One region of the Streptomyces sp. NPDC029169 genome, then DNA from elsewhere that is predicted to be linked to it. Evidence: riboswitches for the same ligand, from Rfam matches in the RefSeq annotation. Region 1 holds a riboswitch; the other holds the start of a gene.
The links. Region 1 has a riboswitch for S-adenosylmethionine ahead of ACZ4VI_RS22220 (aminotransferase class V-fold PLP-dependent enzyme). Riboswitches for the same ligand answer to the same signal wherever they lie in the genome.

Region 1 (4,354 bases):
CTCGATGGTCTCACTGACCACCTCGCGCTCCTCGACCTTCGGCTCGCCCGCGAGATCCAGATGGACGTACTCGACGACCTTGGAGGAGCGGGTCACATCGAACCGGGTCAGATTGCCGCAGAGGGTGCAGCGCCAGCGGGTCTCGGCGGTCGGCAGGGGAACCGTCGTCATCGTGCCGTCCTCTTTCATGTACGTGAAGCGGATGCGGGTGCCGCGGTGCGCCGTCGAACTGCGGAGGTACTGCCCCGTACCCTACGGCTTCGCGGGTACCCCGTGTCGCGGCGAGGCACTCTGTCCAGGTCGGCCCCGTTACGCCATGATCTGTCCATGATCGACTGGCGGCAGACGAACTGGCGAGGAGCGGCCCTCGGGGCATGGCGGGGCGCACGGAGCGGCCCCACGGTGACCTACGCCCTGATCGCCGCCTGCTGCCTCACGTTCCTGATCAGCCCGGTGTCGGGCCTCCAGCCGGTGTACGGGACGGAGGACACGGCCCTGGCGGCGCAGAGCGCGTACTTCCACCGCTGGGGAGTCGTACCGGACGAGCTGATGGGCGGCGAGCCGCGCACCCTGCTCACCCCGCTGACCGCCCTCTTCGTCCACGGCAGCTGGCTGCACCTGCTCGGGAACATGCTGTTCCTGTTCGTCTTCGGCGCGATGGCCGAGGAGCGGATGGGGCGCGTCGCGTTCGCCCTGTTCTACCTGGGCTGCGGATATCTGGCGCTGCTCGGCTACGCGGCGGCGTACGCGGACAGCGAGCAGACGCTGGTGGGGGCGTCGGGGGCGATCTCGGGCCTCCTGGGAGCGTTCCTGTATCTCTTCCCGCGCTCCCGGGTGACCAGCCTGTTCCCGTTCCTCTTCTTCCTGCCGCTGCGGTTTCCCGCCTGGATCGTGCTGGTCTTCTGGTTCGTGCTCCAGTGGCTCGCGGCCCGTTCGGCCGGTGCGGGTCCCGGCGTGGCCTATCTGGCGCATGTGGTGGGCTTCGCCGTCGGCTTCCTCTACGCCTGGGGCCGCCACCGAGGTGGGGATACAGTGAAGTCCTCAGCCGCGGCGACCGAGGGAGATAGCCAGCCGTGATCACCGCGATCGTGCTCATCAAGACCAGCGTGGACCGCATCCCCGAGATCGCGGAGTCGATCGCCGCGCTCGACAGCGTCAGCGAGGTCTTCTCGGTGACCGGTACGTACGACCTGATCGCCATGGTCCGCGTGCCCCGGCACGACGACCTGGCGGACGTCATCCCGGGCCGGATCAGCAAGATCCCCGGCGTCGAGGCGACGGACACGCACGTCGCGTTCCGTACGTACTCCCAGCACGACCTGGAAGCGGCCTTCGCCATCGGCCTGGAGTCGTGACGGAGGGGGCCCCGCGAGGAGGCCCCCTTCACCCGTACGAGTGGGTGCTCAGCCGCGGTCCGGCACGCAACGGCCGTCCTCGGTGCGGTACTTCCACTGCGCGCCGTCCCTGACGAGCTCCTTCACGGCCCGTACGAAACGCTCCACGTGCTCGTCGGGCGTACCGGCGCCGAAGCTCACGCGGATGGCGTTGAGCGACTTCTCGCCGGGCGCGGCCTCGGGGGCCCCGCACGCGCCCTGGGTCTGCGGGTCGCTGCCGAGCAGGGTGCGGACCAGCGGATGGGCGCAGAAGAGACCGTCGCGGACGCCGATGCCGTACTCGGCGGAGAGCGCGGCGGCGAAGTGGGAGCTGTTCCAGCCCTCGACGACGAACGAGATCACACCGACGCGGGGTGCGTCGTCGCCGAAGAGCGAGAGCGCCTTCACCTCGGGCACCTCGGCGAGGCCCTCGCGGACGGTGGCGACGAGGTGCTGCTCGCGGGCGACGAGCTGGTCGAACCCGGCCTCGGTGAGCGCCTTGCAGGCGGAGGCGATGGAGTAGACGCCGATGACGTTCGGCGAACCGGCCTCGTGGCGGGCGGCGGTGGTGTGCCACTCGACGTCCACTCCCCCGTCGGCGCGGCGGGCGACCTTCTTGGACGCACCGCCGCCGGCGAGGTACGGCTCGGCGTCCTGGAGCCAGTCGGCGCGGCCGGCAAGGACACCCGAACCGAACGGGGCGTACAGCTTGTGCCCGGAGAACGCGACCCAGTCCACGTCCAACTCCCGTACGGAGACGGGGTGGTGGGGCGCCAGCTGGGCGGCGTCGAGAACGATCCGGGCGCCGTGCGCGTGCGCGGCGGCGGCCAGCTCCTTGACCGGCCACAGCTCACCGGTGACGTTCGACGCACCGGTCACGCAGACGAGCGCAGGTCCGTACGGGTCGCGGTCGGCGAGGGCGCGCTCCAGGGTCTCGACGGCCTGGGCGGGCGTACGCGGGGCGTTGAGGTAGGTGACCCGGGCGTCCTTCCAGGGCAGGAGCGAGGCGTGGTGCTCGGTCTCGAAGACGAAGACCTGACAGTCCGCGGGGATCACGGCGGCGAGCAGGTTGAGCGAGTCGGTGGTGGAGCGGGTGAAGACGACCTGGTCGCCGGGGCGGCAGTCGAGGAACTCGGCGACGGTGACGCGGCTGCTCTCGAACAGGTCGGTGGAGAGCTGCGAGAGGTACCCGGCACCACGATGGACGCTGCCGTAGTACGGGGCGTACGCGGCGACGTCGTCCCACACCCGCTGCAGGGCCGGCGCGCTGGCGGCGTAGTCGAGCGCGGCGTAGGTCACCTCGCCCCCGGTCACGAGCGGAACGGTGACATCCCGCCCGAGAACGGGCAGCGGGGCACAAAGGGACTGGTCGGCGGCAACGGTGGAGACAGACATGGCGAACTCCCGTACAAGGCAGGCGAATTCGGTGCCTCAACGCGACCGGGACGCACGGGTGCGTGGGTGCGGAGGCACACGGAAAAGGAAAAGGGGGTACGAAGAAGGGGCTTCGAAGCCCTAACGCATTCGCTTGCTCACGAGACTGCTCCCTTGAGGACCAGGACCCCAGGGTGTCGCAGGGGTCCGCGCTTGCCGTAGACCTTGTTGCCTACAGCCTGGTCTTCACCCGGGGCACCCCGCCACGGACGGAGGGTTGCCGGACAGCAAGCCGGGGCTTCGTAGCTGTCACTCATGACCTGGCACAGAACGTATGCCACGTGATCGCCGACGCGCAACCCGAGTCCGGAATCCGGGACGCGAAAGGGCCCCGCCGCAGCGGGGCCCTCTCCTGGAATCACGCGTTGCTGACCGCGATCCAACGCTCAAGCGCCTGCCTCGCCGCCCCCGAGTCGATCGACTCGGCCGCCTTCGCGATCCCCTCGCGCAGTTGCTCCACGAGAGTGCCGCTCCCCGGCTCGAGCGCCGTCAGCGCCGCCGCCGAGTTCAGCAGCACCGCGTCCCGTACCGGACCGGTCTCGCCCGCGAGCAGGCGACGGGCCACGTCCGCGTTGTACGAGGCGTCGGCGCCGCGCAGCGCCTCCACCGGTACGAGTTCGATGCCGACGTCCCGCGGGTCGAAGGCCTCCTCGCGCACCGCCCCGTCCCGTACCACCCACACCCGCGACGTGGCCGTCGTCGTCAGCTCGTCCAGGCCGTCGTCGCCGCGGAAGACCAGCGCGGAGGAACCCCGCTCGGCGAGCACGCCCGCGACGATCGGGGCCATCCGGGCGTCCGCGACACCGGTCGCCTGGGCCCTGACACGGGCCGGGTTGGTGAGCGGGCCGAGGAAGTTGAAGACCGTGCGGATGCCCAGCTCCTTGCGGGCCATCGCCACATGGCGCAGCGCCGGGTGGAACTTCACGGCGAAGCAGAAGGTGATCCCGGCCTCTTCGGCGACCTCGGCGACCCGCTTCGGGGTCAGCTCCAGGTTGACGCCGAGCTTCTCCAGGACGTCCGAGGCGCCGGACGCGGAGGACGCGGCCCGGTTGCCGTGCTTGACGACCTTGGCACCCGTGCCGGCGACCACGATCGCCGACATGGTGGAGATGTTGACGGTCTTGGCGCCGTCGCCGCCGGTGCCCACGATGTCGACGGTGGCCCCGGGCACCTCGATCGTGTTGGCGTGCTCGTACATGGTGCGGACGAGGCCGGTGATCTCCTCGACGGTCTCGCCCTTGGCCCGCAGGGCCACGACGAATCCGGCGATCTGGGCGTCGGTGGCCTCGCCGCGCAGGATCCGGTCCATCGCCCAGGCGGTGTCCTCGGCGCTCTGATCGCGGCCGGTCAGCAGACCGTCCAGGACGACGGGCCAGGAGCGGTCCGCCGTGGTAGGTCCTCCAGCGGGGGTCACAGCGCTCATGGCAGCTCCTGGTCATCACGTGACGGTTACACCACCACCCTATCGATCCACGGGGACGGCAAAGAGCCCCGTCCATCGAATGGACGGGGCTCCTGCCGTGGCGACCTCAGGTCGAGTGGATCAG
Region 2 (4,354 bases), on a different contig from region 1:
GACGGTCGCGGTGGTCGTACCGTCACCGGCGACGTCGTCCGTCTTCTTGGCGACTTCCTTGACCAGCTCGGCGCCGATCTTCTCGTACGGGTCCTCGAGCTCGATCTCCTTGGCGATGGACACACCATCGTTGGTGATCGTGGGGGCGCCCCACTTCTTCTCGAGGACGACGTTCCGGCCCTTGGGGCCAAGGGTGACCTTGACGGCGTCGGCGAGCTGGTTCATCCCGCGCTCGAGACCGCGCCGTGCCTCCTCGTCGAACGCGATGATCTTGGCCATGTGAAGTGGTCCTCCCGGACATGGGGTGGATAACGCTCCAGGACCGCGCCGACGCCCGCGACGGACGGCCTGCGCACCCGGCGGTTCCTTGCCCCACCTGGCCGCGGACCTCGTCTGCCCGATCCTCGTAAGCACTCTCACCTGCAGAGTGCTAACGCAATGATTAGCACTCGACCCATGCGAGTGCAAGCGACTCTCATGGATCGAGAGGGGCCCACGGAAGCACTCCGGACACGCACGAGGGGTCCGCATCCTGGTCAGGATGCGGACCCCTCGGCGATGAGAACGCGTGAGTGCGTACGTGGTGGCCGATCGCGCCGTGCTCAGACGGCGAGCTTGACCATGTCCGCCTGCGGACCCTTCTGGCCCTGCGAGATCTCGAACTCGACCCGCTGACCCTCTTCAAGGGTGCGGTAACCGTCCATCTGGATCGCGCTGTAGTGGACGAATACATCCGCACCACCGTCGACCGCGATGAAGCCGTAGCCCTTCTCCGCGTTGAACCACTTGACGGTGCCCTGAGCCATGCCTAACTCCCCTATTACTGGCCCTTGCGCGGGACCGCACTTCGCGGACCCGGGTCAGACCCTGCGCCGGAACGCGTCGACCGCGGCTGAATGTATCTGCCCAACTGCCCTCTGCAACAGGTCAATCGGACGAGAATTCTGGGCACGCCGTAAAGGAGAATTCAGGAGGATTGACTGAATTCCGGGGCAAGTCGGGCCCGGCAAAGCGTGCAGAAGGTACACAACACTCGAGCACTTTGGCTGCATCTTGTCGGATGCGGACGCATTCTCATATGCGCCTGGCATGAGCAGCGAAGGGAAGCCGGGGGGACTTCCCCAACTCTACCGCGCTCAACCATGCAGAATTGCCCCCTCCGCTTCTTGAAGCGTAGGGGGCAATTCGGTTGCGCCGGGTAAGGCGAAGGCTCTCAGGGGGCGCTCAGCAGCCGCCCGCGACCGCCGGGATGATCGAGACGCCCGCGCCGTCCGGCGTCGCCGTCTCCAGGCCCTGCTCGAAGCGGACGTCGTCGTCGTTGACGTACACGTTCACGAAGCGGCGCAGCTTGCCCTGGTCGTCCAGGACGCGGGCCGCGATGCCCGTGTGGTTCTTCTCCAGGTCGGCGATGACCTCGGAGAGCGTGGCGCCCTCCGCCAGGACCTCGGCCTGGCCGCCCGTGTAGGTGCGCAGGATGGTGGGGATGCGGACCTTGACGCTCATGTCACTTACCTTTCAGTGGGCGAGGCCGGCGTCGCGGAACGCGTCCAGGCTCGGGGGGATCGTGGCGGTCGCCTGCGAGGTGTCGGCCACCGCGTCCAGCGTCTTGAGGCCGTCGCCCGTGTTGAGCACGACCGTCGTGAGGGTCGGGTCGATGAGGCCGGCCTCGACCAGCTTCTTCGTCACGCCGACCGTCACCCCGCCCGCCGTCTCGGCGAAGATGCCCTCCGTGCGGGCCAGGATCTTGATCGCCTCGACGACCTGCTCGTCGTCGACGTCCTCCACCGCGCCGCCCGTGCGGCGCGCGATGTCGAGGACGTAGGGGCCGTCGGCCGGGTTGCCGATGGCGAGCGACTTGGCGATGGTGTTCGGCTTCTGGGGCCGTACGACGTCGTGACCGGCCTTGAAGGCCGCCGACACCGGCGAGCAGCCCTCGGCCTGGGCGCCGAAGATCTTGTACGGCTTGTCCTCGACCAGGCCGAGCTTGATGAGCTCCTGCAGACCCTTGTCGATCTTGGTGAGCTGCGAGCCGGAGGCGATCGGGATGACCAGCTGATCCGGGATCACCCAGCCCAGCTGCTCGCAGATCTCGTACGCGAGCGTCTTGGAGCCCTCGCCGTAGTACGGGCGCAGGTTGACGTTGACGAAGCCCCAGCCCTCGCCCAGCGGGTCGCCGATGAGCTCGGAGCAGAAGCGGTTGACGTCGTCGTAGTTGCCCTCGATGCCGACGAGGTCACCGCCGTAGACCGCGGCCATGACGACCTTGCCCTGCTCCAGGTCGTGCGGGATGAACACGCAGGAGCGGAAGCCGGCGCGGGCGGCCGCGGCGCCGACGGCGCCGGCCAGGTTGCCGGTGGAGGAGCAGGAGAGGGTGGTGAAGCCGAAGGCGCGGGCGGCCTCCAGGGCCTGGGCGACGACGCGGTCCTTGAAGGAGTGCGTCGGGTTGCCGGAGTCGTCCTTGACGAAGAGCTTGCCGGGCTCGACGCCCAGCTCGCGGGCGAGGTTGTCGGCCTGGACGAGCTTGGTCCAGCCGGGGTTCAGGTTCGGCTTCTCGGCGACGTCGGCCGGGACGGGCAGCAGCGGGGCGTAGCGCCAGATGTTGGCGGGACCGGCCTCGATCTGCTTGCGCAGCGCCTCGGGGTCGCCGAGCGGGAGGTCGTAGGCGACTTCGAGCGGGCCGAAACACAGCTCGCACGCGAAGATGGGACCGAGAGAGAACTTCTCACCGCATTCACGACAGGAAAGTCCGGAAGCCGGACCGAGGTCGACCGTCGGAGCGTCGGTGGCGGGGGAAACAGTCTGTACAGCCATGGAGGCGAGGCCCTTTCTCCTCATCTTTCCCATGACGAATGTCGCCATGAGACGGATTTGGCACCTTCCCTAGCCGGGAGCCTCGCTGCCGCGTGTGTCGCGGACGAGAACCGACTGGAGGGTTGCCGGGGCTTCAACGGGCCGTTTCCCTCTGCCCCTCTGGATGAGCGGTATTCGGTTGTAGGACGCGGGCGGCACCCCGACATGCATCGGGCATCCGCGTTGTTCAAGACTGTAACCGAAGGCATGGACGGTTGAGATGGCCGTCCGAACCGCGAGATGGAGATCACGTGCTGGAGGAAGTGGAGCGCTGGCTGGCCCGGCGGTCCTGGTCCGTGGCGGACCGTTCGCTCGACCGCATCCTGGCGGCGAAGCACGGGACGACGGTCAGTGTCGTCCTGCCGGCGCTGAACGAGGAGGCGACGGTCGGCGACATCGTCACCGTGATCCGCCGCGAGCTGATGACCGAGGCGGTCCCGCTCGTGGACGAGCTGGTGGTGATCGACTCCGGTTCCACCGACCGTACGGCGGAGGTCGCGGCGGCCGCCGGGGCGCGGGTCGTGGCGCGCGACGCGATCCTGCCCCGAATACCGGCCGTGCCCGGCAAGGGCGAGGTGCTGTGGCGGTCACTGATGGTGACCGAGGGGGACATCGTCTGCTTCGTCGACGCGGATCTGCGGGACTTCTCCGCGGACTTCGTCACCGGCATCGTCGGCCCGCTGCTCACCGACCCGGACGTCGACTTCGTGAAGGCGATGTACGACCGTCCGCTCGGTGACACCCCTGGTCAGGGCGGCCGGGTGACGGAGCTGGTGGCGCGGCCGCTGCTCAATCTGCACTGGCCGCAGCTGGCCGGCTTCGTGCAGCCGCTGGGCGGCGAGTACGCGGCGCGGCGCTCGCTCCTCGAGCGGCTGCCGTTCCCCGTCGGTTACGGAGTGGAGCTGGGCCTGCTCGTGGACGCTCTCCACACGGTCGGTCTGGACGCCCTCGCGCAGGTCGACGTCGGGGTGCGCAAGCACCGCCACCAGGACGGGCAGGCGCTCGGCCGGATGGCGGCGGCGATCTACCGGACGGCGCAGCTGCGGCTGTCCCGGGGCCATCTGGTGCGGCCCCGGCTGACGCAGTTCGAACGCTCCGAGACGGGCTTCACACCGCGGACGTACACCGTGGACACGGAGGAGCGGCCGCCGATGATCGACATCGCGGAGTACGCGCACCGCCGCGTGGCGTAACGCCGCATCATGATGCTTCTTACCTAAATTTCCGTTTCATGGGGTTCACCTATCGAATGACCACGCTGCTGGCGGTGCTCGGCCTCGCCGCGGCCGGACCGGCCGCGGCGGATGGGGAGGTCGCGGCCGGCCGGACGGCCACGATCACGTACGCGGTCACGGCCGACGCCCCGACGACCCACCCGCCGCGCCCCGCCCCACACGGCCCCGGCGGATCGATGGCGCAGACCGGCTCCCACGGCGAGCGGCTGTGGCTGCTCGGCGGCCTCGCGCTGGCCCTGGCGGGGACGGGCGCGGTGGCCAAGGCGGCA

Region 2: it holds a riboswitch for S-adenosylmethionine, as region 1 does, so the genes downstream of both, thrC (threonine synthase) here and ACZ4VI_RS22220 (aminotransferase class V-fold PLP-dependent enzyme) in region 1, are expected to answer to the same signal.

What each region holds. Positions count from the first base shown of each region.
Region 1 is NZ_JBVHXA010000012.1:55,216-59,569, reverse strand. Features, by position in the region: gene ACZ4VI_RS22235 (hypothetical protein) at 1-171, opposite strand, end outside; gene ACZ4VI_RS22230 (rhomboid family intramembrane serine protease) at 328-1,077, shown strand; gene ACZ4VI_RS22225 (Lrp/AsnC family transcriptional regulator) at 1,074-1,355, shown strand; gene ACZ4VI_RS22220 (aminotransferase class V-fold PLP-dependent enzyme) at 1,404-2,768, opposite strand; SAM riboswitch class IV at 2,952-3,068, opposite strand; gene trpD (anthranilate phosphoribosyltransferase) at 3,166-4,230, opposite strand.
Region 2 is NZ_JBVHXA010000002.1:458,346-462,699, forward strand. Features, by position in the region: gene groL (chaperonin GroEL) at 1-279, opposite strand, end outside; gene ACZ4VI_RS05895 (cold-shock protein) at 603-806, opposite strand; gene ACZ4VI_RS05900 (MoaD/ThiS family protein) at 1,225-1,503, opposite strand; gene thrC (threonine synthase) at 1,516-2,835, opposite strand; SAM riboswitch class I at 2,829-2,981, opposite strand; gene ACZ4VI_RS05910 (glucosyl-3-phosphoglycerate synthase) at 3,102-4,043, shown strand; gene ACZ4VI_RS05915 (hypothetical protein) at 4,082-4,354, shown strand, end outside.